4 regions of the Streptomyces sp. NPDC060002 genome follow, and region 3 is predicted to be linked to each of the others. Evidence: riboswitches for the same ligand, from Rfam matches in the RefSeq annotation. Region 3 holds a riboswitch; each other region holds the start of a gene.
What was found. A riboswitch is a leader RNA that binds a small molecule or an ion and turns the genes downstream of it on or off. The one in region 3 is predicted to bind cyclic di-AMP.

Region 1: another riboswitch for cyclic di-AMP. It lies ahead of ACFWBD_RS15870 (C40 family peptidase); the one in region 3 lies ahead of ACFWBD_RS14655 (M23 family metallopeptidase).
Region 2: another riboswitch for cyclic di-AMP. It lies ahead of ACFWBD_RS02445 (LysM peptidoglycan-binding domain-containing M23 family metallopeptidase); the one in region 3 lies ahead of ACFWBD_RS14655 (M23 family metallopeptidase).
Region 4: another riboswitch for cyclic di-AMP. It lies ahead of ACFWBD_RS10440 (transglycosylase SLT domain-containing protein); the one in region 3 lies ahead of ACFWBD_RS14655 (M23 family metallopeptidase).

Annotation. Positions count from the first base shown of each region.
Region 1 is NZ_JBHWUW010000014.1:130,035-137,624, reverse strand. It holds gene ACFWBD_RS15905 (urease subunit alpha) at 1-1,336, opposite strand, end outside; gene ACFWBD_RS15900 (urease subunit beta) at 1,329-1,640, opposite strand; gene ACFWBD_RS15895 (urease subunit gamma) at 1,651-1,923, opposite strand; gene ACFWBD_RS15890 (TetR family transcriptional regulator C-terminal domain-containing protein) at 1,808-2,425, opposite strand; partial or broken gene ACFWBD_RS15885 (ABC transporter permease) at 2,597-3,346, shown strand; partial or broken gene ACFWBD_RS15880 (ClpP family protease) at 3,304-3,753, shown strand; gene ACFWBD_RS15875 (hypothetical protein) at 3,761-4,075, shown strand; cyclic di-AMP (ydaO/yuaA leader) riboswitch at 4,418-4,629, shown strand; gene ACFWBD_RS15870 (C40 family peptidase) at 4,633-5,106, shown strand; gene ACFWBD_RS15865 (ATP-binding protein) at 5,165-5,647, opposite strand; gene ACFWBD_RS15860 (helix-turn-helix domain-containing protein) at 5,861-6,721, shown strand; gene ACFWBD_RS15855 (DUF397 domain-containing protein) at 6,731-6,973, shown strand; gene ACFWBD_RS15850 (8-amino-7-oxononanoate synthase) at 7,029-7,590, opposite strand, start outside.
Region 2 is NZ_JBHWUW010000001.1:526,240-533,829, reverse strand. It holds gene ACFWBD_RS02465 (helix-turn-helix domain-containing protein) at 1-167, shown strand, start outside; gene ACFWBD_RS02460 (DUF6126 family protein) at 164-286, shown strand; gene ACFWBD_RS02455 (tyrosine-protein phosphatase) at 335-1,132, opposite strand; gene ACFWBD_RS02450 (alpha-galactosidase) at 1,356-3,431, shown strand; cyclic di-AMP (ydaO/yuaA leader) riboswitch at 3,700-3,894, shown strand; gene ACFWBD_RS02445 (LysM peptidoglycan-binding domain-containing M23 family metallopeptidase) at 3,899-4,891, shown strand; gene ACFWBD_RS02440 (hypothetical protein) at 5,126-7,021, shown strand; gene ACFWBD_RS02435 (DUF6250 domain-containing protein) at 7,036-7,590, shown strand, end outside.
Region 3 is NZ_JBHWUW010000013.1:27,152-34,741, forward strand. It holds gene ACFWBD_RS14640 (GNAT family N-acetyltransferase) at 1-390, opposite strand, end outside; gene ACFWBD_RS14645 (HPr family phosphocarrier protein) at 571-852, shown strand; gene ACFWBD_RS14650 (GntR family transcriptional regulator) at 1,034-1,729, opposite strand; gene ACFWBD_RS14655 (M23 family metallopeptidase) at 1,918-2,673, opposite strand; cyclic di-AMP (ydaO/yuaA leader) riboswitch at 2,688-2,856, opposite strand; gene ACFWBD_RS14660 (M16 family metallopeptidase) at 3,058-4,446, opposite strand; gene ACFWBD_RS14665 (M16 family metallopeptidase) at 4,443-5,792, opposite strand; gene ACFWBD_RS14670 (DNA topoisomerase (ATP-hydrolyzing) subunit A) at 6,063-7,590, shown strand, end outside.
Region 4 is NZ_JBHWUW010000008.1:85,695-93,284, forward strand. It holds gene ACFWBD_RS10415 (hypothetical protein) at 1-213, opposite strand, end outside; gene ACFWBD_RS10420 (polysaccharide deacetylase family protein) at 287-1,042, opposite strand; partial or broken gene ACFWBD_RS10425 (glycosyltransferase) at 1,138-2,127, opposite strand; gene ACFWBD_RS10430 (GNAT family N-acetyltransferase) at 2,885-3,949, opposite strand; gene ACFWBD_RS10435 (HAD family hydrolase) at 4,240-5,064, shown strand; gene ACFWBD_RS10440 (transglycosylase SLT domain-containing protein) at 5,125-5,598, opposite strand; cyclic di-AMP (ydaO/yuaA leader) riboswitch at 5,602-5,830, opposite strand; gene ACFWBD_RS10445 (polyprenyl synthetase family protein) at 6,463-7,473, shown strand.

The sequences.
Region 1 (7,590 bases), on a different contig from region 3:
AGAACGCCGGTTCCCACAGCACCAGGTCGGCGAGCTTGCCGCCCTCGACCGAGCCGATCTCGCGGGCCAGCCCCTGAGCCAGTGCGGGGTTGATCGTGTACTTGGCGATGTAGCGGCGCACCCGGTGGTTGTCCGCCCGGCCGTCGCCCGGCAGGGAGCCCCTGCGCCGCTTCATGACGTGCGCCGTCTGCCAGGTCCGCAGGACGACCTCGCCGACCCGGCCCATGGCCTGCGCGTCGGAGGAGATGATCGAGATCGCCCCGAGGTCGTGCAGGACGTCCTCGGCGCCGATCGTCGACGGCCTGATACGCGACTCGGCGAACGCCAGGTCCTCGGGGACCGCCGGGTTGAGGTGATGGCACACCATCAGCATGTCGAGGTGTTCCTCGGCGGTGTTCACCGTGTACGGCCGCGTCGGATTGGTCGAGCTCGGCAGCACGTGCGGCTCGGAGACCACGGTCATGATGTCCGGCGCGTGCCCGCCGCCCGCACCCTCGGTGTGGTAGGCGTGGATGCCGCGTCCGGCTATCGCGGCGAGCGTGTCCCCGACGAACCCGGCCTCGTTGAGGGTGTCCGTGTGGATCGCGACCTGGATGCCCGTCCGGTCGGCCACGGTCAGCGAGGCGTCGATGACGGCGGGTGTCGAGCCCCAGTCCTCGTGCAGCTTCAGGCCGAGCGCCCCGCCCCGGATCTGCGACAGCATCGCGTCCTGCGAGACGGTGTTGCCCTTGCCGAGGAAGCCGATGTTCAGCGGGTACTGCTCCATCGCCTCCAGCATCCGCGCGAGGTGCCAGGGGCCGGGCGTGACGGTGGTCGCCTTCGAGCCCTCGGCCGGTCCGGTGCCGCCGCCGACCAGTGTGGTGACACCGGCGGACAGCGCCTCGTCGGCGATCTGCGGGCAGATGAAGTGGACGTGCGCGTCGACCGCGCCGGCCGTCAGGATCCGTCCGTTGCCGGCGATGATCTCGGTCTCCGGGCCGATGACCAGGTCCGGGTGGACCCCGTCCATCGTGTCGGGGTTGCCGGCCTTGCCGATCCCGGTGATGCGCCCGTCGCGGATGCCGACGTCGGCCTTCACCACCCCCCAGTGGTCGACGACGACCGCGCCCGTGATGACGGTGTCGGGTGTGCCGTCCGCGCGCGTGGCGCGGGACTGTCCCATGGACTCACGGATGACCTTGCCGCCGCCGAAGACCGCTTCGTCACCGGCGAGTCCGGGGCCGCCGCAGCGGTCCTCCTCGATCTCGATCAGCAGGTCGGTGTCGGCGAGCCGGATGCGGTCGCCGGTCGTCGGACCGAACAGGTCGGCGTACGCGGCACGCGAGATCTCAGGCATCGAGGGCACCTCCGGTCTCCCCGCGCAGACCGGGCACGACCCGGGCGCCGGCGAGGGGGACGAGTTCGACGTCGACGGGGATCCCGGGCTCGAAGCGCACGGCGGTGCCGGCGGCGACGTTCAGCCGTCGGCCGCGCGCGGCGGCGCGGTCGAACTCCAGGCCGGGGTTGGCCTCGGCGAAGTGGTAGTGGGAGCCGACCTGGACGGGCCGGTCGGCGGCGTTGAGGACGGTGAGCCGGGTGACCTCGCGGCCCTCGTTGTAGACGACCGGGTCCGCCGCGAACAGGATCTCTCCGGGAATCATCGACGCCCCCTCAGACGATCGGGTCGTGGACGGTGACGAGCTTGGTGCCGTCCGGGAAGGTGGCCTCGACCTGGACGTCGTGGATCATCTCGGGGATGCCCTCCATGACGTCGTCGCGGGTGAGCAGCTTGCGGCCGGAGGACATCAGCTCGGCCACCGTACGGCCGTCACGCGCCCCTTCGAGGATGTGCGACGTGATGAGGGCCACGGCTTCCGGGTGGTTGAGCCTGAGCCCGCGGGCCCGGCGCTTCTCGGCGACGTCGGCCGCCACGTGGATCAGCAGCCTCTCCTGCTCGTGCGGGGTCAGTTGCACGTCCCACCTCACATCCTCGCTCCGGACCGTGCGGGGCCCGGTTCCGCGGCCACGGGGAAAAGACCCTGGTGGCATGGATCGGCAGGCTAGTTGGACCGCATTTCGAGCAAGTTAACCGAGCTGTGATCGATTCAGGCCCCGACAGCGGGGCCGACACGCTCATCAACGCGCGCAGCCCGTCACGCAGTACCTCGACGGGGGCGGGCCCGAGCAGCGACTGCTGGACGAGGAAGCCGAGGACGACGGCGATCAACGTGCGGGCCACATGGTCGGGCGACACATCGGACCGCATCATCCCGGCCTCCTGGTAGGCGACCACGATCCGCCCCCACGCCTCGCGCACCCCGCTGTAGCCCTCGCTCAGGATCGCCGCCAGTTCAGGGTTGCGCAGCGTCTTGGTCCACACCTGGATCACCAGGCGGGGGAAGGCCGGCTGCCCGTCGACGGTCAGGGACTCCCGGGAGGCGTGCACCCGGCCGAAGACCGAGGAGACCAGGATGTCGGGCGCCGGTGGCGGAATGTGCCGGCCCTCCTCCTCGAAGCTCTCGCGGACCTCGCCGAGCACCTCGCCGACGATCGCGGCGATGAGCTTCTTTTTACCGCTCACGCCGACCCGACCCGCCCGCTTCCAGGGGGAGCCCCCATGCCCGCCACCCGGCGACTGATCGCCGTCGTCCTGCTCGTCCCGACCCTCGCCGCCGTCGCCCTGTGGGCCTTCGCCTGGCCGGCCGCCCGCACCGCGCCCCGCGACCTGCCGATCGGCGTGGCCGGCCCGCCCGCCGCGACCGCGCAGCCGGAGAGGCGACTGACCCGGCACGGGGGCGCCTTCGATCCACCACTACGCCGACGGGACGGCCGCCCGGGACGCCGTGGAGGACCGCACCGTATACGGCGCGGTGGTCGTCACGGCCGAGGGGTCCGAGCTGCTGACCGCCTCGGCCGCGAGCCCACTGGTCGCGCAGCTGCTCCAGCAGGCGGCCGCGCAGCCTGCGGCCGCCTCGGGCACCCGGGTGAGGACGGTGGACGTGGTGGCGGCGCCGGCCGCCGACCCGCGCGGTTCGGCCCTCGGTGCGAGCGTGCTGCCGCTGGCCCTCGCCGGGATCGCGGCCGGCGCGGTGGCGTCCCTGCTGGGCCTGCGCGGGTCCGTGCCGTGATGGCGCTGGTCGGCGCCGCCGCCCTGGTCGGGCTGGTCGCCGCGGCGCTGGCGCACAGCTGGCTCGGGGTGCTCACCGGTGACTGGTGGGCGGAGGCCGCGGTGCTGGGGCTGTCGACGCTGGCGGTGAGCGCGGCGGTGGCGGGCTGTGCCGCGCTGCTCGGCACGCCGGGCATCGGAGTCGTGTCGTTCTTGGTGATGGGGACATCGCGCTGTACATCAACTCCCCCGGCGGCTCCTTCAGCGCGATGACGGCCCTCTACGACACCATCCGGTACGTCACCTGCGACGTGGAGACGACCTGCCTGGGCCAGGCGGGCTCGACCGCGGCGGTGCTGCCGGCGGCGGGCACTCCGGGCAAGCGGTACGCACTGCCGGGCGCGCGGATGACGATCCGCCAGCCGTCCCTGCCCGAGCCCTTCGAGGGACAGGCGAGCGACCTGGCCGTCCAGGCCGAGGAGCTGGCACGCACCCGCGCGAGCCTGGAGGAGATGCTCGTACGGCACACCGGGCGGACGCCGGAGCAGGTGACCGCGGACATCGAGCGGGACACGTTCCTCACCGCCCAGGAGGCCGTGGCGTACGGCCTGGTGGACGGAATCGTCCCCAGCCGCAAGGCCTCGGCCGGCACGCCCGGCGGGAGGTGAGCCGCCGATGGTGCCCGAGCTGCCCCCGCTGCCCCCACTGCCCGCGCTGACCCGCGCGGAGGCCGAGCTGACCGACGGTTACCTCGACGTGGTCGACATGCTCGGCCGGATCAACCCCGCCCACCACGGCGACACCTACCGCGGGCTGCGCGCCGCCCAGGCTCTGGTGACCAAGGCGGCCGCGCTGCGCGACGCGCTGACCCTGATGCACCAGCGGGGCGAGAGCGAGCTGCACGCGCCGACGCTCGCGCGGGCGCTGCGCGTCCTGGACGGGGAGCGCCGCACCGCGCGGGTCACGCTGCCCCCGCTCGCCGACAGTTGAGCCGACCGGCCGACCCCGGTCCGGACCCGGACACGCCGACGACGTGACGACCGGACCGGAGTCGAAACGGCCCAGAAGGCGTACCCCCGTTCGGCAGAACGTCTACTGTTCCCCCAGACGCCCAGAGGTTGCGCAAAAGGACGCACTTCGGGTGGAACAGGAGGCGTCACCGCTGGTGGGAGCCCCTGAGGCGCCCTGACACCTGATCACCCATCAGAGTGTTCACCCGAACGGGTGAGTGGTGAGTAACCCCACAAATCCCCGGTTCCGTTGGGAATTTCGGACATCGGTGAGCCAAGATCCCTGACTGACGACAAGCCCCCGCCACAAGCGGCGGGGCGGTCCGGGCGGACGCCGAGTCCTGCCGCCTCCCGGATGACCGGTCGACAGGAGTGCATCGGCAGGAGTGGAGGACCCAAGCACGACGGGTCGCCGGAACGGTCACGCCATGACCGGACCGAGCAGCCCTTGGGGTGAAGCCGCAGCAGCGGCCGGGCAACTTCGCCAGCCCGAATCCGACAGGTCATCCTTCACAGGCGGCTGACGAAGGGTTGCGCATGACTGCGCTCAATCGTGTCCCGTCGCTCATGGCCCGGGCCGGTACGGCCTCGGCTTTCGCCATCGCCGCCGTGGGCGGCTCGGTCGTGGTCCCGGGGCTCGCCCCCGACGCCGCGGCCGCCACACCGGCGACGAAGGCGCTCCAGATTGCGGCCTCCAAGAAGGGTGCCCCGTACAAGTACGGGGCCACCGGACCGAAGAGGTTCGACTGCTCCGGGCTCACGCTGTACTCGTTCAAGAAGGCGGGCAAGAGCCTGCCCCGGACGGCGGCCCAGCAGTACAACAAGACGAAGCACATCTCGTCGTCCAGCCGCAAGGCAGGCGACCTCGTGTTCTTCCACTCGGGCTCGAACGTGTACCACGTCGGGATCTACGCGGGTAAGGGCAAGATCTGGCACTCGCCGAAGACCGGCGACGTGGTGAAGCTCCAGAAGATCTGGACCAAGAGCGTCTGGTACGGGCGGGTCCGCTAGGGCCTGCCCGGGTCACGGGCTGGTTTTCCCGGGGCGGTGGGGGTGTCCTGACGCGCCTTCATCGCCCCGGGAGCTCACCCTCCGCCGGGGCCGTCAGAGCTCCGGTCACCGGCTCCGTCGCCGGGACGGCCCACGGGAGCTCGACGGTGACCGTCTTGCCGCCCTCCCGGGTGGGCCGCACTCTCAGCCTGCCGCCGCACTCCGCGGTCAGCCAGCGAATGATCACCATGCCTCGGCCGTTGTCCTGCTGGACGGCGGCCGGCAGTCGTTTGGGGAAGCGCGGGTGGCTGTCGGTGACCCCGACGCGCAGGTGTTCGTCGCGGTCGAGGACCAGCTCCACCGTGAAGGTGGGCGACTGCCCGAAGGTGTGCTGTACGGCGTTGGTGGCGAGTTCCGAGACGATCAGCCGGATGGCGTCGGCCGTCTCCGTGTCCGCCGGCAGACCCCATTCCCCGAGGACGTCGGCCACGAAGACGCGGGCCGTGGAGACCGAGGCGGGATCGCTCGGCAGAATGACGGATGCTTCCAGGTGATCTGCCATGGCGACGTCGTCCCTTTCCCACGGGACCGGGAGCCCGACACGGTGCGGATGGTTCGAGTACGGTCCCGGACTGGTGCTTCTTCGCCAGACTGCCATTACCGCGCCGGTCACGGGTGGGATCCACCAGGATATGCATATATCTGTCGCCCAATGCGGTGAACTCTGCGACGGCAGAGCGTATTTGGTCGGCCCGATAGGAGTAAGGAGGGACCCATGCAGCACGGTCCCGCGGTGCGTCGCCGAAAGCTGGGCGCCGAACTGCGCAATCTGCGCGCCCAGGCGGGGCTCACCAGTGGTGAGGCGGCCCGGCTCGTGGGCTGGCACCAGTCCAAGGTGAGCCGCATCGAGACCGGTATCAGTGGATCGAAACCGGCCGATGTGCGGTTACTCCTCGACGCCTATGGGGTCGAGGATCCGCAACTGCGGGAGCTGATGCTGGCGTTGGCGAGCGACGGCGGCAGTGGCGGCCGGGACCACTGGTGGCACGCCTACCGCGGGGTGCTGCCGCCCACCTATCGGGACTTCATCAGCCTGGAGTCGCAGGCGAGTGCGATGCGCACCCTGGAGACGACGGTGGTGCCGGGACTGCTGCAGACGCCCGAGTACGCACGCGCGGTGACCAGGGCGGCCGTGGAGGGGAGCGACGAGGACCAGCTCGACACCCTGGTGGAGGTACGGCTGGCCCGCCAGGACGTGCTGCGCGCGCAGCCGCCGCTGGAACTGTGCGCGGTACTGGACGAGGCGGTGCTGCGGCGGGAGGTGGGCGGACCCGAGGTGATGGCGCGACAGCTGGGCCGGCTCGTGGAAGCCGCCCGATTGCCCCAAGTGCGGCTCCAGGTACTGCCGTTCGCCGCCGGAGCCCATATCGGGGTAACCGGCCCTTTCGTTATCTTCTCATTTTCGCGCACTTCTGATCTGGACGTGGTTGTTCTCGACCACTTGACGAGTAGCCTCTATCTCGAACGGAAAGAAGACCTCCAGGCCTACACCGAGGCCTTCAACGCCCTTCGGGCGCACGCCCTTTCGCCCGGGGACTCATCGGATTACATCGCCGCGATAGCCGACGGCGCGTAAGGAGGCACCATGTCCGCACCACCGCGGAACGTACCTTCCAGTACCGATCCCGACCGTCTCCCGGATGTGCGGTGGCTGCGCAGCAGCTACAGCACGGGAGCGAACAACTGCGTGGAGACCGCCCGGCCGGCCTCCGGCCCCTGGGCCGGTCTGCTCGCCGTACGCGACTCCAAGGACCCGGCCGGACCCGCCCTGCTCTTCTCCCCCGAGAGCTGGTCGGGCTTCACGGCGGTGTTTTCGCGGGTTCGCTGACCGCACCGGAGTAGCCGGAGCAGTCAGCGGCGGTCCACGGCCGTGTCACGCCGACTCATGGTCGTGTCTCGCCGATCACCCGTACAGCGCGTTCCAGCTCGGCCCCGGAGAGGTCCGCACGCGCGGTCAGCCTGAGGCGCGAGATGCCGTCGGGCACGGAGGGAGGACGGAAGCAGCCCACGGCCAGGCCTGCCGACCGGCAGTCCGCCGCCCAGCGCACGGCCCCCTCCGGGGACGGCGCACGCACGGAGACGACCGCGGCGTCCGGACGCACCGCTGCCAGACCCGCGGCCGTCAGGCGCGCGTGCAGCTCGCCCGCCACCGCACGCGCGCGCGACGCGCGCTGCGGCTCCCGGCGCAGCAGTCCGAGGGCGGCCAGCGCCGCGCCCGCAGCCGCCGGGGCCAGGCCGGTGTCGAAGATGAACGTCCGGGCCGCGTTCACCAGATGCTCGATCACCCGCGCGGGCCCCAGTACGGCGCCGCCCTGGCTCCCCAGCGACTTGGACAGCGTGACCGTGACGACGACGTCGTCGGCGCCCGCCAGACCCGCCGCGTACGGAGCGCCCTGCCCGCCGTCCCCGAGCACACCGAGCCCATGGGCGTCGTCGACGACCAGT
Region 2 (7,590 bases), on a different contig from region 3:
TGCTCGGGCCGGGTGACAGCGCGCACTTCGACTCGCTGACCCCGCACCGCATCGCGGCGCAGGACGACGACGGGGTCGAGCTGCTCTTCGTCCACACCCTGCTGCAGAGCCCCACGGCCGCGCTGTGCCTGGGCCCGACCCCTTCGGACATCGGAGAGACACCATGAAGGACATCGAGGAGAAGTTCCCTCGCTCCCTCTGGATCCGGCTGATCATCTACATCGCGGTGGGACACCTCTTCGCGGGCTTCCTGTGGCTGCTGTTCGAGGTGGGGGCCAACCAGTAGAGCCCCGGGGGCCGGTGCGGCCTCCGGGGCGCGGTGCCGGTCGCGGTGTCAGTCGAGCAGCCGGTCCCGCAGCCGCTCGCGGGTCTCGGGGGAGAGCCCGAGGCCCTCCTCCAGATAGGCGTCGACGCCGCCCCAGATCTCCTCGATGGTCTCCACGGCCGCCGCGAGGTACTCCGCGCGCGCGTCGAAGAGGGGAGCGAGCAGCTCCATGACCTCGGGGGAGTAGGCCTCGGCGGAGGTGGCGCTGCGGCGCACCCGGTAACGGCGGTGCTTGGCGTTGGACTCCAGGTAGTCGGCGAGGATCGCCTCACGCTCCACGCCCAGGGCGAGCAGCGTCACCGCGATGGACAGGCCGGCGCGGTCCTTGCCCGCCGCGCAGTGCATCAGGGCCGGGACGCTGTCCTCGGCGAGCGAGTGCAGCACCCGCGCGTGCTCGGCCGTCCGCTCCCTGATGATCGAGCGGTAGGAGGCGATCATCCGGCCGGCGGCCTTGCCGTCGCCGAGGATCGCGCGCAGCTGGTCGATCTCGCCGTCGCGCACCATCTTCCAGAACTCGGAGCCGTCCGCGGGGTCCGACAGGGGCAGGTTCACATTGCGCACGCCCGGCAGTTCGACGTCCGGGCCCTCCAGCTTCTGGTCCGCGGCGTTGCGGAAGTCGAAGATCGTGTGCAGGCCCAGGCCGGAGAGGAACGCGGCGTCCTCGTCGGTCGCGTGCGCGAGATGTCCGCTGCGGAACAGCGCGCCGTGCCGCACCCTACGGCCGTCGACGGTCGGCAGACCGCCCACATCCCGGAAGTTGCGCACAGCGGCCAGCTCGGGCTCGGTCGACGGGATCTGCTGCGTCACGGGGGCTCCCTCGCTGCCGGTCTCCGTCGGCGCGGCTCGTGGTGGCCGACGGGACATCTCCCCGACGATACGACATGGATTCCCCGGGCAACGGGTTGTCCACAGGGCGGTACCGCGCACGTCTGCCCAGGTGAAGAGTTGTCCACCGAAAGTTGCCCGGCAGGCCGGCCGCATTCGATGATGTTGGTGCTTGATCGCACCTGTTCGAATCAGTGGGGGTTTGATGCCCGAGATCGCCGACAACGGCCGCACCTGGCTCCTTTCCGGGCCGACGAGCAGCTACGCCCTCCACCTCACCGAGGGCGACGAGCTGGTCCACCTGCACTGGGGCCCGGGCATCGCGCTCGCGGACGCCGAGGCGCTCGCCGGCCATCCGCCGTCGGAGCGCGGGGCGTCCTTCGAGTCCCCGCTCGACGGCCGGGAGGAGTACCCGGTCGAGGGCGGACCCCGCTTCGTCCGGCCCGCCCTGTCCGTGCGCACCGACGAGCGACGCGGCACCGAGTGGTCCTACGAGGGCTTCGAGGCCGACGGCGGCGAGCTGCGGCTGCGGTTCCGGGACGCCGGGCTGACCGTCACCCTGCACTACCGGATGCGGGGCGATGTCGTCGAGCGCTGGACGACCCTGCGCAACGACGGTGAGCGGCCGCTGGAGCTGCTGCGCGCCGACTCCGCCACCTGGACCCTGCCCGAGCGCGACGACTGGCGGCTGTCGCAGCTGCACGGCCGCTGGGCCGCCGAGTCCCGGCTCACCCGGTCCCCCCTCACCTACGGGGAGCAGGTCATCGGCAGCCGCCGCGGCCACACCGGGCACCAGCACCTGCCCTGGGTCGCCCTGGACACCGACGCGACCGAGGAGCGCGGCGAGGTCTACGGCTGCGCCCTCGGCTGGTCGGGTTCCTGGCGGATCGCCGTCGCCCAACTCCCGGACGCGCGCGTACAGATCACCGGGGGCGCCGGGTACGACGACTCGGGTCTGCTGCGGCTGGCCGCGGGGGAGTCCTTCACCACACCGGTCTTCGCCGGACTGTGGAGCGACGCCGGCTTCGGCGGTGCGAGCCGCACCTGGCACGCCTACCAGCGCGCGTACGTCGTCCCGGATGCCGAACAGGACCGGCCGGTGCTGTTCAACTCCTGGGAGGCCACCTACTTCGACATCTCCGAGGAGCAGCAGGGCACGCTCGCCCGGCGGGCCGCCGCGATGGGCGTGGAGCTCTTCGTCGTCGACGACGGCTGGTTCGGGGCGCGCACCGGCGACCATGCCGGGCTCGGCGACTGGCAGCCCAACCCCGACCGGTTCCCGGGCGGACTGAAGCCCCTCGCCGACTACGTGCACGGCCTCGGCATGCAGTTCGGCATCTGGGTCGAGCCCGAGATGGTCAACCCGGACAGCGAGCTGTACCGGGCCCACCCCGACTGGGTGCAGTTCCAATCGGGACGAAAGCGGACGGAATTCCGCAATCAGCTCGTGCTGAACCTCGCGCGCGAGGACGTCCAGGAGTACCTCTGGGAGCAGCTCCACGGACTCCTCTCCAGCGCGCCCGTCGACTATGTGAAGTGGGACTTCAACCGCTGCTTCACCGACGCCGGCTGGCCGGACGACCCCTACCCGCAGCGCCTCTGGGTCGACCACGTCCGGGCTCTGTACGCGCTCCTGGACCGGCTGCGGGCGGCCCACCCCGGGGTCGCCTTCGAGTCCTGCTCCGGCGGCGGCGGGCGCATCGACCTCGGGATCATGAGCCGCACCGACCAGGTGTGGACCTCCGACAACACCGATCCGCTCGACCGGCTCGACATCCAGCACGGCTTCAGTCAGATCCACCCCGCCCGGGTCATGGCTGCGTGGGTCACCGACAGTCCCAACACCCAGCTCAACGGCCGGGTCAGCTCGCTGCGCTTCCGGTTCGTCAGCGCCATGGCCGGCGTGCTCGGCGTCGGCGGGGACCTCTCCGAGTGGAGCGAGGAGGAGCTCGCCGAGGCGCGTCGGTGGGTGGACCTCTACAAGGAGATCCGGCCCCTCGTGCAGCAGGGCGACCTCTACCGGCTGCGGCCCCCGGCGGGCGGCCTGAGCGCCGTCCAGTATGTGCGCGGTGACGAGAGTGTCGTCCTCGCCTGGCTCCAGGCGCAGCGGTTCGGCGAGCCCGTTCCGGCGCTGCGGCTGCGCGGACTCGACCCGACAGCGTCGTACGAATGCCGTGAAACGGGCGAAGTCCACCGAGGGGCGGTGCTGCTGCACCACGGACTGCGTACCGCACTGCGGGGCGACCTTGATGCGACGGTTATCCGGCTGCGTCGCATCTGAGGTTTCTGTCCGAATTGGATCCTTCGTTCCAACTCGCTCTGGAATAAAGGAACCTGGAGAGCCGTCACGTGAGCAGCGTCATATCCGTGACCGTGCGTCGTTCGCCATGTCCACGTAATTCGCATGCTTTCAAGGGTGCTTGCCGATGAACGAGCCCTTTGACTCACGCAGTGTGACCGGGGAATCTCGCAGCGGATCAAGAGAAAGGCGTTAACAGCACAACCTCTGCTTGTCCCTGTGCGTCCTGGTCGCTTACGTTCCACACCAATCCGGACGGACGCCGAATCCTGCCACCGCCCGGAACCCGCGCACTCACCCGTACGTGGCAGGAGCGGGGGACCCACAGGCACAACCGCCTGTTCCGGTCTCCGGAACAGGCTTTGGGGTAAAGCCGCGCCTCGGCGCGGCCGGACATCTCCAGTCCGCACCCGACAGCTCACCTCGCAGGCGCCGGAGAGGAATTCGCCATGCCCGCGAAGGGTAAGCACCGCCGTCCGAAGCCCCAGCGCTTCACTCGCTCCATCGCCGTCGCCGGAACCGGCGGCGCCGCGCTCGCCCTTCCGCTCATAGGTGCCGCCGGCGCTCACGCGGCCCCCGCGCAGTCCGTCTCCCAGTCGGCTTCCCAGGCCGTTCCGGAAAAGGCCGTGCAGTCCGTGCCGGTGGCGCAGAAGACGGCCACCGCCACGACGGCGAAGACCTACACCGTGCGGTCCGGCGACTATCTCTCGAAGATCGCCGACGACCAGAACGTCAGCGGCGGCTGGCAGAAGCTCTACCAGGACAACCGTCAGGCCGTCGGCGGCGACCCGTCGCTGATCCACCCCGGACTGAAGCTCTCCATCGGCAAGAAGGCCGCGACCTCCGCGACCGGCGGCACCGGCTCGTCCTCCGGTTCCTCCTCGTCCTCCTCGTCCTCCTCGTCGAAGTCGAAGGCGTCCGGAACCAAGTCGTCGTCCTCTTCCTCCTCTTCCTCCTCTTCCTCCTCGTCGTCCGGTTCGTCCTCCTCGAAGACGGTCACCCAGGCCGCCGAGAGCGGCACCGGTACCTCCAGCGGCTACACGCTGCCGGTGGGGGGCGCCACCGTCGGCACCGCCTACCACACGGCCGGCAGCATGTGGTCCAGCGGCTACCACACCGGCACCGACTTCGTCGTCCCGACCGGCACCACCCTCAAGGCCGTGGGTGCGGGCACCGTCGTCTCCGCGGGCTGGGGCGGCGCGTACGGCAACCAGGTCGTCATCAAGCTCGCCGACGGCTACTACGCCCAGTACGCCCACCTGTCCCAGCTCTCCGTCTCGGCCGGCCAGACCGTGACCGCGGGCCAGCAGGTCGGCCTCTCCGGCGCGACCGGCAATGTGACCGGCCCGCACCTGCACTTCGAGATCCGCACCACCCCGGACTACGGCTCCGACGTGGACCCGATCGCCTACCTCCGCTCGCACGGCGTCTCCGTCGGCTGATCCCCTCCGACTCCGACGACCTCCCGCCTGACACGCGGCCCAAGGCCGGACCCCGATCCCCGGGTCCGGCCTTCGGCGTGTCCGGGCGGCGCCGGTGTGGGAGTTCGCGCGTTCATGATCGTTCTATTGCGTTCTTGTGGCAGCCCTTCTCGCCCCATCGACAGGTGGGACAGAGTGGGGACACAGTGATCCCCGTCAGTGAGCAAGCGCTTTCTATCGCTCCTCGGAGGTCCTGTGTCCGGCGTCGACCGACGCATCGTCATCAAGGGCGCCGCCGCCGCGGCCGCCGTCACCGTCGCGGCCCTGCTGGCCGGACTCGTCTCCGCGCCTCCCGGGCACGCCGCCGGGACCCCGCGCCGGATCGTCGAGAACCTCGACCGCGGCCTGGTCGCCACCCCGTCAGGCGACGGGACCTTCCTCAGCTGGCGGCTGCTCGGCACCGAATACGCGCGGTACGGCGACGCCATCGCCTTCAACGTCTACAAGAACGGCCGCCGCCTCAACCGGGAGCCGATCAGGAAATCGACGACCTATCAGGACGACAGCCGGGGGACGGGGACGTACACCGTCCGCGCCGTCGTCGACGGGCATGTGCAGAAGCCGAGTCCGGCAGCCCTGCTCCTCACCGACGGCTACGCCGAGATCCCGCTGGCCGGCGCCGACGGCTACACCGTGCAGCACGCCTGGCCGGGTGACCTCGACGGCGACGGACGCTACGAGCTCGTCGTCAGCCGGCTGTCCGGGACCCGCGACCGGCCGGACCTGCTGGAGGCGTACACGCTCACCGGCGAGCGCCTGTGGCGGGTCGACCTCGGCCCCGGCTCCTACACCCAGGCCGGCGGGAACGGCGCCAACGACCCGGCGCCCGCCGCGATCAGCGGGTCCACGGCGATCGGCGGCTACCGCAACGACGACAACGTCACCGTCTACGACCTCGACTCCGACGGCCGTGCCGAGGTGCTGGCGCACACCGCCGCCGGGACCACCTTCGCCGACGGTGCTCAGGTCACCGCCGCCTCGCCCGCGAACCAGTTCGTGTCGGTGATCGACGGAGCGACCGGCACCGAGCGGACCCGGCAGCCCGTCCCCGACGACTTCGTGGCCGACGGCCCCTCCGGCGGCCACTTCGGCATCGCCTACCTCGACGGCGAACACCCCAGCCTGGTCACCAAGTCGGTCACCCGGGTCGGAGCCAGGCGCGGCGCGTTCCGGGTCCTGTTCCAGACCTGGGACTTCGACGGCACGGACCTCACCCGCCGTTGGAAGCACGTCGTGGACCCGACGACCGGCGCGACCAGCTTCCACCAGATCCGCACCGTCGACGTCGACGGGGACGGCAGGGACGAGATCGCCGACGGCAACTACGTCGTGAACAGCGACGGCACGCTGCGCTACGTCGTCGACGGGGCCATCCACGGCGACCGCTTCGACATCGCCGACCTCGACCCCGACCGGCCCGGCCTGGAGGGCTTCGCCATCCAGCAGTCCGAGCTGGGCATCGTCTCCGCGTTCCCCTGGTACTACTACGACGCCGACACCGGCGAGCGGCTGGTGACCGGCTCGCACCCGGCGAGCCCGGTGAGCGACGCCGACCTCGACACCGGCCGAGGGAACGCCGCGGACATCGACCCGGACCACCGCGGCTACGAGTACTGGACGTCCACCGCCGACGTGACCCGGCCCGGCGCGGGCGTCTTCAACGTCCAGGACGGCAAGGTCTCCACCACCACTGCCAGCGTCAACTTCCGTATCTGGTGGGACGGTGACAAGGCGTCGGAGCTGCTCGACTTCACCCGCGTCGAGAAGTGGGACCCGGCGACCGAGAGCAGTGCCACGGTCTTCGACCCGGCCGGCGTCGTCTCCGGGGCCCGCAACGCCACCCCCTTCTACGGCGACCTCCTCGGCGACTGGCGCGAGGAGATCCTCGCCGAGACCGCCGACCACACCGCGCTGCGCCTCTACACCACCACCGCGCCGACCGGCACCCGCTTCTACACGCTCGCGCAGAACCCCGCGTACCGCCTCGGCTGGACCGTACGCGGCTACCTCCAGTCCACGTACACCGACTACTACCTCGGCACCGAGACCCGCCGTGTCCCCCAGCCGCACCTCACCACCCCCACCCACTGAAGGAGCCGACCGACATGACGACCACCCGCAGGGCATTCGGAGCCCTCGCCGCCGGCGCCGCGCTGGCCGCCCTCGCCCCGGCGGCCACCGCGAGCGCCCGGTCCCGCCACCGCCGTCTGATCGCCCACGACGACTTCCGCCACGGCCTGCGCCAGTGGGCCGTGGAACTGGAGAAGGGCGGAACGGTCACCGCCTCCCGCGGGACCCTGGAGGTCGACGTACCCGCCGGGGCGACGATCTGGTTCAAGCGGCCGCTCGAAGGGCCGTACGTCCTCGAGTACGTCGCCACGCCCGTCTCCGCGGGCGGGGTCAACGACCGCGTCTCCGACCTCAACAACTTCTGGAACGCCGTCGACGTCCGCTCCCCGGAGAATCTCTTCGCCACCCCGCGCGGCGGCGCCCTCGCCGAATACGACTACCTCAGGACCTATTACGTCGGCTACGGCGCCAACACCAACACCACGACCCGGCTGCGCCGCTACGTCGGCGAGGCGGGGGTGCGTCCGCTGATCTACGACTACACCGAGCCGCTGCTCGTCGCGAACGAGCCGAACCACGTCCGCATCGTC
Region 3 (7,590 bases):
CGCGGAGGCGACGCCCCTGCCCTGGTGGGCGTCCTGCACGAGGAACGCGACCTCGGCCTCGTCGGCCGGCGCCGAGGCCGCCATGCCGTCGGCACCAATGCGGTCATAGCGTACGGTGGCGATGAACTCGCCGCCGACCGTGGCCGCGAGTCCCACCCGGTCCACAAAGTCGTGGTGCGTGAAGCGGTGGACGTCCTTGTCGGACAGGCGCGGGTAGGGCGCGAAGAAGCGGTAGTACTTCGACTCGTCCGAAACCTGCTCGTAGAAGCTGACCAGGCGCTCGGCGTCATCGATGGTGATGGGGCGGATGCGCGCGGTGCCGCCGTCGCGCAGCACCACGTCGGCCTCCCAGTGGGCGGGGTACTCGTGCCGGTCCGACGCGCTCTGCATGGGGCCCACAGTACGGCTCGCGTACGACAACGGCGCGAGGCAGTCTGTGGAGGACGCACGTCGGATCGAGGCCGCGATCCGACGTCCACGTCGGGAGGGAACCCCACACGACCCCTCCCTCACTCGCTTCACGTGTGGAACACTGGTCTAGACAACCTGAACACTGAAGGGCAGCATCACATGGCTGAGCGCCGCGTCAACGTCGGCTGGGCCGAGGGCCTTCACGCCCGCCCCGCTTCCATCTTCGTCCGGGCCGCCACGGCCGCAGGTATCCCGGTGACGATCGCCAAGGCCGACGGCAACCCCGTCAACGCGGCCTCCATGCTGGCCGTTCTCGGCCTGGGCGCCCAGGGCGGCGAGGAGATCGTCCTCGCCTCCGAGGCCGACGGCGCCGACGCCGCCCTCGACCGGCTCGCGAAGCTGGTCGCCGAGGGTCTCGAGGAGCTCCCCGAGACCGTCTGAGCGTGCGCACCCCTTAACGGGTCGCCCAATTGACGGTTGCGGTGTTCGCCACTTGAAAGGCGCCGTCCCGCTGACCCCGAAGGGCTCGTCCGAATTATCGGGCGAGCCCTTCGCATTTCCCGTCACGGGCAGCAGAAATAATCCCCCGCGAATTATCCCCTCTTTGTATACGGCCCCCGTGTTAATGCCGCAGACCCGTCATGTTTACGGGAGGTTGCGAAGTTCTCACACGGTCGGCGCGCTCGGGGTTGCCGGGAAAGCGCAGCCGGTGCGCGGTCGTCGCGCGCTCGGTGTGCAGCGCCGTGATCGCCCGCGCGCGCTCGCCGTCGCCGCGCGCCACCGCGTCCACGATCGCGCCGTGCTCCGCCCATGACTCCACGGGGCTGGCCGGCGCCTCCACCGCGTACATCCAGGCGATCTTGTGGCGGAGCTGAGTGAGCATCGACGTCAGGGCATGGCTTCCGGAGGACTGGGCGAGGGTCTCGTGGAACCAGCTCCCCAGGGAGCGCAGATCCTCGCTGTTGCCCCGCCTGGCCCGCTCCTGGCCCAGCCGGACGAGTCCGCGCAGCACCTTCAGATGGGCCTCGGTGCGCCGCTGGGCGGCCCGTGAGGCGCCGAGCGGCTCCAGCAGCATGCGCATCTCCAACAGGTCCGCCGCCTCCTGCTCGGTCGGCTCCGCGACGCACGCGCCCGCGTGCCGCCGCGTGACGACGAAGCCCTCGGCCTCCAGCGTGCGCAGCGCCTCTCGGACCGGGACGCGGGAAACGCCGTAGCGGCGGGCGAGGAGCTCCTCGGTGAGGCGGCTGCCGCGCTCGTAGACACCCGCGACGATGTCGTCCCGAATGGCCGTGCACACCGAGTGCGCCGGAATACGCATGACGGACCTCCGCCTTAATCCCCGTGAAACGTCGACGATTGACGTGTGTTCCGTGACTCTATTGCAATGAGCGGGAATTTCCGATGGCGGGCCGGAATCCAGGGATATTTTTTGGACAGCAGGGCCTCGGAAACAGCGAAAGCCCCGGCCGCAAGGGCCGGGGCAAGACGATCTGTCGCCGTGAGTCGTCAGACGTTCACGCCGTGGTTGCGGAGGTAGGCGACCGGGTCGATGTCCGAGCCGTACTCCGCGGTGGTGCGGGCCTCGAAGTGCAGATGCGCGCCGGTGACGTTGCCGGTGGCGCCGGACAGGCCGATCCGCTCGCCCGGGGTGACCGTCTGGCCCACCGACACCGCGAGGGACGACAGGTGACCGTACTGGGTGTAGGTCCCGTCGTTCATCTTGATCACGATCTGGTTGCCGTAGGACCCGCCCCAGCCGGCCTCGACCACGGTGCCGGAGCCGACCGAGTGCACGGAGGTACCGCTCGCGGCGTGGAAGTCGACGCCGGTGTGGCTGCCGGAGGACCACAGCGAGCTGCTGGCCTGGTAACTGGTGGAGACGTAGGAACCGGTGATCGGCAGCACGAAGGTGTTGAGGCGCTTGCGCTCGGCCTCGCGGGCGGCACGCACGCGTGCCTCGCGCTCCTCCACGGCCTTCTTGGCGGCGGCCTGACGGGCGGCCTCCTCGAAGGCGGCCTGCTTCTGCCGGGCGACCTGGTCGTCGACCTGCTCCGCGACGGACTCGGCTGCGGACTCGCCGGCGGTCACGACGGGGATCAGCCCGGTCTGCTCGGGGGTGGGCTCGGCGGCGAAGGCCGGGGTGGAGGCGACGGTGGCCATGACACCGGTGGTGGTGAGCGCCGCGATGCCCGCCGCGCGAACGCTGCTGCGCTGCATCCGGCTGGGCCGACGGTGCTTCCCGGGGGCGCTGGTGAACGCCATGAAGTCGGGGGTGTCCTTTCCTTCCCTCTCGCCTACCGGGTTAGCTGACGGGTTCGGAGCAGGAAGGTCTCCTACGGACCCCCTCGCGTTCACGCGCGGGCGTCCGATTCACCCCAGGGACTTCACAATTGGGTCCCCGGCTCCCCTGGCTCGCGCCGTACGGGGACTCGGCGATGACTGTCCGGTGCCGCGGCTGCGGCGCACTGCCTGACGAACAGCCCGGATGACGCTAAGCGGCGGGGTTTCAATCCTCAAACGGATCCCGGTTTTTGTAGCGCATCCCACAGGGCAGACAGGCAACCTCCGCATCAATTCGGACATGGGGAGGCCCTGGTGACGCTTTCGTCGACCAGGGCCCCCGCACGCGTGTGCCGTTGCCGGGACCTACTCCGCGGACACGACCTTCACCTCGCCGATGCCGAGGGCCTCGACCGGCTCCTTGATCTGGGCCGCGTCCCCCACGAGAACGGTCACCAGCCGGTCCACCGGGAAGGCGTTCACGGCCGCCGCGGTGGCCTCCACCGTGCCGGTCGCGGCGAGCTGCTGGTACAGCGTGGCCTGGAAGTCGTCGGGCAGGTGCTGCTCGACCTGGTCGGCCAGCGTGCCGGCGACGGCCGCGGCGGTCTCGAACTTCAGCGGCGCCACACCGACCAGGTTCTGCACGGCGATGTCCCGCTCGGCGTCGGTCAGCCCCTCTGCGGCGAGGGTGCGCAGCACCTTCCACAGGTCGTCCAGAGCGGGACCGGTGTTCGGGGTGTCGATGGACCCGCTGATGGCGAGCATCGCGGCGCCCGAGCCGTCGGGGGCGGACCGCAGGACCTGCCCGAACGCGCGGACACCGTAGGTGTAGCCCTTCTCCTCCCGCAGGACACGGTCCAGCCGGGAGGTGAGGGTGCCACCGAGGCAGTACGTGCCGAGCACCTGCGCGGGCCACACACGGTCGTGCCGGTCGGCGCCGATCCGGCCGATCAGCAACTGCGTCTGGACGGCGCCGGGACGGTCCACGATGACGACGCGGCCGGTGTCGTCGGCGGTCACCGGCGGCACGGGCCGCGGCTGGGCCGAGGAGCCCGTCCAGGCGCCCAGGGTGTCGCCGAGGAGCGCCTCCAGGTCGACGCCGGTGAGGTCGCCGACGACCACGGCGGTGGCCGTGGCGGGACGGACGTGCTTCTCGTAGAAGGCGCGTACGGCAGCGGAGTCGATCTTCTCGACCGTCTCCGCGGTGCCCTGGCGTGGGCGCGACATCCGCGCGGTGGCCGGGAACAGCTCCTTGGAGAGCTCCTTGGCGGCGCGCCGGGAGGGGTTGGCCAGCTCGTGCGGGATCTCGTCCAGGCGGTTGCGGACGAGGCGCTCGACCTCGCTGTCGGCGAACGCGGGGGCCCTCAGGGCGTCGGCGAGCAGACCGAGGCCCTTGGACAGGCGCGAGGCCGGCACTTCGAGGCTCAGCCGGACGCCGGGGTGATCGGCGTGCGCGTCCAGGGTGGCGCCGGAGCGCTCCAGTTCGGCGGCGAACTCCTCGGCGGAGTGCTTGTCGGTGCCCTCGGAGAAGGCACGCGCCATGATCGTGGCGACGCCGTCGAGGTCGGCCGGTTCGGCGTCCAGGGGTGCGTCGAGGAGGATCTCGACGGCGACGACCTGCTGGCCGGGACGGTGGCAGTGCAGCACGGTCAGGCCGTTGGCCAGCGCGGTGCGCTCGGGCGCCGGGAACGCCCACGGCTTGGCCTCGCCCGCCCGGGGCTGGGGGTGGAAGTCCATCGTGGCGAGCTCGGTCACCGGGCCGCCTCCTCGTTCTCGTCCTGGTCGGCGGGGGCTTCGGCGGCGGTCGGCTCGTAGACGAGCACCGCGCGGTTGTCGGGGCGCAGGCGGGCCTTGGCGATCTCCTGCACCTCCTCCGGCGTCACGTCCAGCACGCGCTGCACGGCGGTGAGGGCGAGCTGCGGGTCACCGAACAGCACGGCGAACCGGCACAGTTCGTCGGCGCGGCCGGCGACCGTGCCGAGCCGGTCGAGCCACTCACGCTCCAACTGCGCCTGGGCCCGCTCCATTTCCTCGGCCGTGGGGCCCTCCTCGGCGAACCGGGCGAGCTCCTCGTCGATGGCCGTCTCGATGACGGGCACCTCGACGTCGCCGGACGTCTTCACGTCCAGCCAGCCCAGGGAGGGCGCTCCGGCGAGCCGCAGCAGGCCGAAGCCGGCGGCGACGGCCGTACGGTCGCGGCGCACCAGCCGGTTGTAGAGGCGGGAGGACTCGCCGCCGCCGAGGACGGTGAGCGCCAGGTCGGCGGCGTCGCACGCACGCGTGCCGTCCTCGGGCAGCCGGTAGGCGGCCATCAGCGCACGGGCCGGCACCTCCTCCTCGACGATCTCGCGCAGCTGTTCGCCGATGACCTCGGGCAGTCCGCCGTCACGGGGCGCGGGCTTGCCGTCGTGGCCGGGGATCGAGCCGAAGTACTTCTCGACCCAGGCGAGGGTCTGCTCCGGGTCGATGTCGCCGACCACGGAAAGGACCGCGTTGTTGGGCGCGTAGTACGTGCGGAAGAACGCGCGCGCGTCCTCCAGGGTCGCCGCGTCCAGGTCGGCCATCGAGCCGATCGGCGTGTGGTGGTAGGGGTGGCCGTCCGGGTAGGCGAGGGCGGTCAGCTTCTCGAAGGCCGTCCCGTAGGGGACGTTGTCGTAGCGCTGGCGGCGCTCGTTCTTGACGACGTCGCGCTGGTTCTCCATCGACTCGTCGTCCAGCGCGGTGAGCAGCGAGCCCATGCGGTCGGCCTCCAGCCAGAGGGCGAGCTCCAGCTGGTGGGTGGGCATGGTCTCGAAGTAGTTCGTGCGCTCGAAGCTGGTGGTGCCGTTGAGCGAGCCGCCGGCCCCCTGGACCAGCTCGAAGTGGCCGTTCCCCTTGACCTGGCCCGATCCCTGGAACATCAGGTGCTCGAAAAGGTGAGCAAGACCGGTACGCCCCTTGACTTCGTGGCGTGAACCGACGTCGTACCAGAGGCACACCGCTGCGACGGGGGTCAGGTGGTCCTCCGAGAGCACCACGCGCAGGCCGTTGGCCAGACGGTGCTCGGTCGCTGTCAGGCCCCCGGAGCCTGCCTGGGCTGTGGCCGTGTGACCCATGGGCATGTACGTCCCTTCCGATCGCGGACGCGGTCGTCGAAACCGCGGTTTTCCTGCCGGTCCTGCCACTGTATGCAAGCGTGCGGACGGTCCGCGAAGTTCCCGGGCGACATACGCCGAGAGCGAGATCGCGTAGCCTGCGGGCAGCCGTGGAGGAGATGCCTCTGCGTTCGGGCGAGACGGCCGACGCCGGGTCCTCGCCCGCGCTGTCAGTGCCACGGTCCACAATGGTCCGCGTCAGATCCCGTATCACGCCCCAGCAAGGAGCCGGCAGCGATGGCCCGCCGCAGCACGAAGACCCCGCCGCCCGACGACTCGTACGAGGAGCGCATCCTCGACATCGACGTCGTCGACGAGATGCAGGGCTCCTTTCTCGAGTACGCGTACTCGGTCATCTACTCCCGCGCCCTGCCGGACGCCCGTGACGGCCTCAAGCCGGTGCACCGCCGCATCGTCTACCAGATGAACGAGATGGGCCTGCGCCCGGAGCGCGGCTATGTGAAGTGCGCCCGGGTCGTCGGCGAGGTCATGGGCAAGCTGCACCCGCACGGTGACGCGTCGATCTACGACGCCCTGGTGCGGATGGCCCAGCCCTTCTCCATGCGGGTGCCGCTGATCGACGGCCACGGCAACTTCGGCTCGCTGGGCAACGACGACCCGCCGGCCGCCATGCGGTACACCGAGTGCCGCCAGGCCCAGGCGACGAGCCTGATGACGGAGTCGATCGACGAGGACACGGTCGACTTCTCGCCCAACTACGACGGCCAGGAGCAGGAGCCGGTGGCACTGCCCGCCGCCTTCCCGAACCTGCTGGTCAACGGCGCGTCCGGGATCGCGGTCGGCATGGCCACGAACATGCCGCCGCACAACCTGGGCGAGGTCATCGCGGCCGCCCGCCATCTGATCCGCTATCCCGGCGCGGATCTGGACGCCCTGATGAAGTACGTTCCGGGCCCCGACCTGCCCACCGGCGGCCGGATCGTCGGCCTCTCCGGCATCCGGGACGCCTACGAGAACGGCCGCGGCACGTTCAAGATCCGCGCCACGGTGTCGGTGGAGACCGTCACGGCCCGCCGCAAGGGTCTGGTCATCACCGAACTGCCCTTCGCCGTCGGGCCCGAGAAGGTCATCGCCAAGATCAAGGACCTGGTCGGTTCGAAGAAGATCCAGGGCATCGCCGACGTCAAGGACCTCACCGACCGCGCGCACGGTCTGCGCCTGGTCATCGAGATCAAGAACGGCTTCGTGCCGGAGGCCGTCCTGGAGCAGCTGTACAAGCTGACCCCGATGGAGGAGTCCTTCGGCATCAACAACGTGGCGCTGGTCGACGGCCAGCCGCTCACGCTGGGCCTCAAGGAGCTCCTGGAGGTCTACCTCGACCACCGCTTCACCGTGGTGCGCCGCCGCAGCGAGTTCCGCCGCACCAAGCGCCGTGACCGGCTGCACCTGGTGGAGGGCCTGCTGACGGCGCTCGTAGACATCGACGAGGTCATCCGCCTGATCCGCTCCAGCGACAACAGCGCGGAGGCGAAGCAGCGCCTGATGGAGCGCTTCTCGCTGTCGGAGATCCAGACCCAGTACATCCTGGACACCCCGCTGCGCCGGCTCACCAGGTTCGACCGCATCGAGCTGGAGGCGGAGAAGGAGAGGCTCAACGAGGAGATCGCCGAGCTGACCCGGATCCTGGACTCGGACGCCGAGCTGCGCAAGCTGGTCTCGGCCGAACTGGCTTCGGTGGCGAAGAAGTTCGGCACCGAGCGCCGTACGGTCCTGCTGGAGTCGTCGGGTACCACGGCCACCGCCG
Region 4 (7,590 bases), on a different contig from region 3:
CGCGTACACCCACAGCCCGGCGGCGAGCAGCAGCGTCAGCAGGCCGGCGTCCGGTGGGCGGCGCGGGATCCGCCAGGGTCTGCGGACACCGCCGGTGGTCGGGCCCGGACTGCCCGGACTGCCCGGGCTACCGGGACTACCGGGTCCGGTGGAGAGGTCAGGGGTGGGCAGCTCGCTGCTCTCGGTGCTCGGTACGGGAACGTGTTGCTGCACGTCGAGGCTCCCCTCCCTCAAGGCAACTATAGGAATTTTCTCTTCTTTTCACACCAAAATCGTCGAACTCGGCTCAACCTGCGAACACCGGCCCCTGTACGACGGCGCGGGCGCGGCGGTACCAGCGCCAGCCGACCGTCTTCGGTCCGTCGCGGTACGGGGCGACCCGGGCGCCGGATCCCGCCAGCCAGCCCCGGACGTCGGCGACGGTGTGACCGCGGCGCACGATGAGCCGGGCGATGCGGTAGTGCTCGTCGCGGTCCGAACTGAGCGCGTGCCGCACGGCGGTGGCCGTCTCGTAGCCCGCGGCCGCCGCCGTCCGCCGTACCCGCCCGCTGTTGTAGCCGTGCGGGTAGGCGAGATGACGGACCTGGTGACCGAGGGCGTCCTCCAACACTGAGCGGGACAGCCGCAGTTCGTGCGCGAGCGCGCGGGGCGCGAGGGTGTCCAGCTGGGCGTGGGTGACGGTGTGGCTGCCGATCTCCATGCCGTACCGCTCGAGTTGTGCCGCCTGCTCCAGCGTCATCATCGGCGCCGCCGGCAGCAGGCTGCGTCCGCCGCGGGTGATCGCTCCGGTGGTGAGGTAGGCGGTGGCGGACAGCCCGCGCCCGGCCAGCGCCTCGGCGGTGGCACCGGGCAGATCGGCGAAGCCGTCGTCGAAGGTGAGCAGCACCGGCCGGGGCGGCAGCGGTGCCCGCCCCGCGAGGTGGTCGGCGAGCGCGCTGATCGTGACGGGCGTACGGCCGCTGTCCACGACGGCGTCCAGATGCTCGCCGAACTGTTTCGGGCTGACGGTGAACTCGGCGATCCAGCCGGGCGGTTCCTCCATCACGGCGTGATACAGGAGGACCGGGACAATGCCGTCCCCGTCGTCGTCCCCGTTGTCGCCGCAGCCTTCTCCGCCTGCTCTGTGCGCGGACGTCGTCATCGCGCGGCACCTCGCAGCGCGCGCCGGGCCCGCAGATAGCCCACCGGCCCGTAGAGCATGCCGCGCCGCTGGAGCCGGGAGAGCCGGGCGGGCCAGGCGTGGGTCCGGGCGTCGTGACCGCCGGGCGCGCCGTCCGCCGTGGGCTCCGCCTGCCGGCTCGCCGTCAGCGTCCGCGCGTGGGCGAGCCCCCGGGGCAGCCGGGCCAGGAACGCGGGCAGCAGGCCGGGCCGGTTGACGAGGATCGCCGTGAGGTAGGCGGTGAGGCCGGCGCCGTAGCCGTACGCCTGGGTCTCCAGGTCCCGCCAGGTCTCCCGGTGGTGGTGCCAGACCAGGGCCAGCGGCGTGTAGTGCAGCCGGTGGCCCCCGGCGAGGATCCGGACGAACCCGTAGAGGTCGTCGCCGCCCCGCGCGAGCGTCCCCGCGCCGGTCGCCGGGTCGAAGCCGCCGACCGCCCGCAGCACCTCCGTACGGAAGGCCATGTTGGCACCGGAGCCGAAGCGGCCCGCGGTGAACGGGAACAGCGGTTCGTCGGCGGGCGGGTCCTGCGGGTCGTACGTGCGGGCCGTGAAGCCCTTGGCGAAGCCGCCGTGACTCTCCAGGAGGACCTGGGCAGGGGTCCGCAGCCGGGCCGGCAGGATCAGGCCGGTGGCGCAGCCGAGGCCCGGGTCGGCGGTGAACGGCGCGGTGAGTTCCGTGAGCCAGCGCGGATCCGCCACCACGTCGTCGTCGGTGAAGGCGATCACCTCGCCGCGGGCGGTCTCGACACCCTTGTTGTGGGCGACGGCGAGACCGGGCGCCGGTTCGGTGACGTACCGCACGCGCTCGGCGTACTCGAGCTCGACCAGGTCCCGGGTGGCGTCCGTCACGGGCGCGTTGTCGACGACGACGATCTCGAAGTCCGGGTGGTCCTGGGCGAGCAGCGAGTCGAGGGCATGGCCGAGCTTCTCGGCACGCTCACGGGTGGCGACCACGACAGTGGTGAACGGAACCCTGGCGGTCGGGACGGTGGCGGTCGGGACGGTGGCGGTCGGGACGGTGGTGGTCGGGACGGTGGTGGTCGGGACGGTGGTGGTCGGGACGGTGGTGGTCGGGACGGCGGTGGTCGGGACGGTGGCGGTCGGGACGGTGGTGAACGGGACGGCGGCGGTCGGGACGGCGGTGGTCGGGACGGCGGTGGTCGGGACGGCGGTGGTCGGGACGGTGGCGGTCGGGACGGTGGCGGTCGGGACGGCGGTGGTCGGGACGGCGGCGAACGGAACGGTGGTGGTCGGGACGGTGGTGGTCGGGACGGCGGTGGTCGGGACGGCGGTGGTCGGGACGGTGGCGGTCGGGACGGTGGTGAACGGGACGGCGGTGGTCGGGACGGCGGTGGTCGGGACGGCGGCCGGCGGGGCGGCGGTCGGGGCGGTCTCGTGCGCGGGCCTCGCGGAAGGCGGCCCGGGTGCCTGTTCGTGCGTGGCCAGGCTCATGAGGACGGTCTTCGGGTCCGCGCCCGCCGGTACCGACCCGAGCAGCGTCCCGATCGGCCGCCCACCCCTTCTGACCAGCACGAACACCTCACCGTGCGTGACGGGCGGACTTCCCGGCGCCGGTCTGAGGACACCCCCGTCGTCCAGTTCGAGCTCGGCGACCTGCACCGGCTCGATGTCCAGGAACCTCTGTATCTCCTGCTGTGCACGTGCCGCGCGGTACATGAACCCCCCTTGTCTCACGCCCGTCACACCGGCCGGTCGGCGCCGCCCGTCACGGTCGGCGCAGCCGGCCCGCGCCCTTCAAGGCCCGTGCGGCCGCCGCGGCGAGCCTCGGCCGGCTGCGCACGAAGTGATGCGCCCGGCGGGACGGCTCACGGCTGAGCCAGTAGAGCGCGGCGCCCACCCCCGGACGCGACCACGCTCCCTCGTACACGGGTAGCTCCCCGGTCTTCAGCGAGTCCTTGTACTCGGCCGCGCCCCGCCCCAGGTCGAGCAGGCCGATGCCCTCGGCGGCGGCCGACTCGGCCATCCGCAGATGCAGCACCAGGCCGGGTGAGAACTTCGCGAACTCCGGTTCGTACGAAGGGAACCAGCAGGCCAGGACGGTCGACGAACGCAGTCCGAAGTGCGCGGCGACCGGTTGGTCACCGGCGTACAGGACGGAGAGAGTGCCGGAGCACTCCGGCGCGCGCGTCGCGGAGAGCGCGTTCACGAGCCGGGTGATCCACTCCTGCGCGAACCGGTCCCGGCGGCCGGTCCTGCGGTACTGCGCGGACTTCCACGCCATGAGCGTGCGCAGCGCTGCCGGATCGCGTTCGTCGAACACGAACCGCAACTCCCCGACCTGACGCCCGAGCCTGCGCTCCTTGGCCAGAGTCGTCTTCAGGAACTTCGGCGACTGGGCGCGCAGCACGGACTCGTAGGTCTCGTAACCCTTTTCGACGTCGATGACATAGGAGGCGTACTCCTCGGCCGCGTGCGGGGTGAACAGCCCTTGCTCCGCCTCCAGGTTGTCGAAGGCGAAGCTCGACAGGGCACATGCCCGCATCAGTTCGTCGGCGTCCAGCCCGAGACCCGGGGCCAGCACCGCGCCCTGCGCGTCCGAGACGCCGTACGCGAGGGCCTGGCCCTGTCCGAGCAGGCCCCGCTCGTGGGGCAGGAAACCGACCGGCTCACGCCCCTCGTACACCACCGCCACCCGCGAGCGTGGCTGTACCAGGCCCACGGCGTCGGTGAACTCCGGTTCCATGAAGGGGTTTCGCGGAAGCGCCGACGCGGCACGCAGCGCGCGCCACCGCTCCCTCTCCCCCTCGCCGAGGTCCTGCGGCCTCAGCACACGAATGCGCCCACTGCTCAACCTGACCCCCCGATCAAGTCCCCCTGGACACCTGGACGGTACCGCTCCACCCGGGCGTCGCGGTAGGTAGCGTCCCATCTTGTTGCCAACCGGTGCAGAGGCCTACAACCGTCCGCAACCCGGCGATGTGCCAGAAAGCCGTTTCATCGAGTCGGCCGGCAGCCAGTCGTGAGCCTGGCGCACAAGGGGAGTTGGCAGAACAGGACAGGACCTGAACGTCGGCCGGTTCGTGTCGGACCCGGGGGGCCTGGGATCCGTATTCTCTGATCATGGCCGCACCCACCGCATATGCCGCGCGCACCGCGTACTCCCTCATCGCCACCGATCTGGACGGGACGCTGCTCCGCGGCGACGACACCTTCTCCGACCGGTCGCTCGACGCGCTCGCGCGGGTGGCGGCCGCCGGCGCACGCCACCTGGTGGTGACGGGACGGCCCGCGCCCCGGGTGCGCCCGCTGCTCGACCGGCTGCACAGCAGGGGGCTCGCGGTGTGCGGGCAGGGCGCGCAGTTGTACGACGCCGGCGCGGACCGTCTGCTGTGGTCGGTCACCCTGGACCGGGAGCTGGCCGAGACCGCGCTCGGCAAGATCGAGGCGGAGGTGGGGCAGTTGTACGCGGCCGTCGACCAGGACGGTGTCGACGGGCTGACGCTCATCGAGCCGGGCTACCGGATGCCGCACCCGACACTGCCCGCCCTGCGCGTCGGCCGGCGCGACGACCTGTGGTGCGAGCCGATCAGCAAGGTGCTGCTGCGCCATCCCACGCTGTCCGACGACGAGTTGGCGTCGACGGCCCGCTCGGTGGTCGGTTCGCTGGCCACGGTCACCATGTCGGGGCCGGGCACGGTCGAACTCCAGCCCTGCGGGATCACCAAGGCGACGGGTCTGGCCCTGGCCGCCGAACATCTGGGGCTGCGGCCCGAGGACACCGTCGCGTTCGGGGACATGCCCAACGACATCCCGATGTTCGACTGGGCGGCTCGTGGTGTCGCCATGGCCAACGCCCATCCGGAACTCAAGGCGGTGGCCGACGAGGTGACGACGTCGAACGAGGACGACGGCGTGGCCGTCGTCCTCGAACAACTGTTTCCGTAACCGGCTACCGGCTACCGGCTGTCGCCTGCCGACGCCGGCGACCGGGCCCGGGCGGGACGGTCAGTACGCGCCGAACACGTTGTCGATCGAGCCGTAGCGCGCGGCCGCGTAGTTGCAGGCGGCGGTGATGTTCGCGACCGGGTCGTACGAGTCCCACGACGTGCCGTTGACGTGGTAGGCGCGGAACGTCGGGTCGATGACCTGGAGCAGCCCCTTGGACGGGATGCCCGCGGCCGCGTTGGAGTCCCAGAGGTTGATGGCGTTGGGGTTGCCGGAGGACTCGCGGATGACGTTGCGGTAGATGCCGTTGTACGTCCCCGGGATGCCGTGCTGCCCCATGACCTGGAGGGAGGCACGGATCCAGCCGTCGAGGTTGTTGGCGTAGCCGAGGCTGGTGGCCGTGGAGACGGCCGGAGTCGCCGCGGAGGCGGTGGTCGCCCCGAGGACGGGGAGAGCGAGCACGGCCGCGCCGGTGACGGCGACGGCGAGCGTGCGGACGAAACGGTTGCGGCGCGGCTGAGCGGCAGCGGGCATGACGATTTTCCTCTCCGGCGCCTGCGAGGTGAGCTGTCGGGTTCGGGCGGGAGCTGCCCGGTCGCGTCCTGACGGTCGCGACTTGACCCCAAGCCGTACCGGCCTGTCCGAAACATCTCGGGTATCCAAGACATCCGGAAAATCCGTTTCGGCGACTTACCTGGTTCCCCCGCTCCTGCCGAGCGGTGTCGATGGGTGTGCGGGCGGCGGCAGGATTCGGCGTTCCACCCGACAGGCCGGGAACGTATGCGAGAGCACATGTCCGAAACAAGTACCGGATTCACAGATCACCCCTATTGACCTTGGTCTGTGACCTATGAGGTGCTTGATCCTTTGTGGGTGCAAACCTTCAACTTGCTTACGGGGTGCGGAGAATCGGTGAACGTCGAGGTCGGACCGGATCTCCCTGAGGGGTGAGCCAAGTCACCAGCATTCACAAGAGCGGCGAATCGGGCAATAGCCCCAACTCATCGTTAAAGGACCGGCAATGGACCGCGGAGGGAAATCGCCCGGAGTTGCCCCCGGCGCGTCGAGGGGGAGGCTGAAGGGAATGCGTGATGGTCGTCACGTGAAGAGGGGGTGACCGCGCCCGTCACCTCGACGGGCGCCCCGGTCCGGGACGTGAATCTCCGCTTCCCGGAAACTCTCTCCATGTCCGCTCATATGAGCTGATCGAAAACATATCGGGCGTGATCCGATAGCGCCTGGCCTGCGAGGCGCCTCCCGGGCGAGCCATTCGAGCCCGCGGGACGTGGGGGCTATCGGTGATCGAAACGTGACCGGATACGCTGACTTGAGTGATGGCAGAGACCTATCGACAAACCGCGTAATCGCCAGTAGACACCAGCAGACAGGAGACCCCTCGTGACCGTCGTCGGGCCGTTCGGGCTGAGCGTGCGGGACCAGGCTCTGGAAGCCGATGTCCAGGCCGGATTGGCGGCTGTCGAGGAAGGCTTGCTCGAGGCCACCAAGAGTGAGGTCCCGTTCATCACGGAGGCCGCCCAGCACCTCGTACGCGCGGGCGGCAAGCGGTTCCGGCCGCTGCTCGTGGTGCTCGCGTCGCAGTTCGGGGACCCGTACGCGCCGGGTGTCGTGCCGTCGGCCGTCGTGGTGGAGCTGACCCACCTGGCCACGCTGTACCACGACGACGTGATGGACGAGGCGGCCGTGCGGCGCGGGGTGTCCAGCGCCAACACCCGCTGGGGGAACTCCGTCGCCGTCCTCACGGGCGACTTCCTCTTCGCTCGCGCCTCCCACATCCTGGCCGACCTCGGGCCGGAGGCGGTACGGGTACAGGCGGAGGCGTTCGAGCGGCTGGTCACCGGGCAGATCCTGGAGACCGCGGGTCCGACGGACGGGCGGGACCCGGTCGACCACTACCTCGACGTGCTCGGCGGCAAGACGGGTTCGCTGGTGGCGGTGGCCTGCCGGTTCGGGGCGATGATGTCCGGCGCCGACGACACGGTCGTCGACGTGCTCACGCAGTACGGCGAGCGGCTCGGCGTCGCCTTCCAGCTCGCGGACGACGTCCTGGACATCGCCTCCGACTCGCACGAGTCGGGCAAGACGCCGGGCACGGACCTGCGCGAGGGCGTTCCCACGCTGCCCGTGCTGCGGCTGCGGGAGCGGGCGGCGCGGCTGTCGCTGCCCGAGGACATCGCCCTGTGCGAGCTGCTGGACTCCGACCTGACCGACGACGCCCGGCACACCGAGGCGCTGGAGGCGCTCCGGGCCCACCCGGCGCTGGAGCAGGCCCGCCGGGACACCGTGCGGTACGCGAAGGAAGCGCGGTCCGCGTTGGCGCCGCTGCGGGAGTGCGACGCGAAGGCGGCGCTGATGGAACTCTGCGACGCGGTGGTCCACCGGGCGGGCTGACCCCGGCGACCCCTACGGGTCGGACGGCGGCTCGTCACCTTCGTGTCATACCGCAGGCGTATGTGGAGTTGAGCCCTCGGGCTGACGCTTCCCCGTGGCCGATTTGGTCAGATGGGA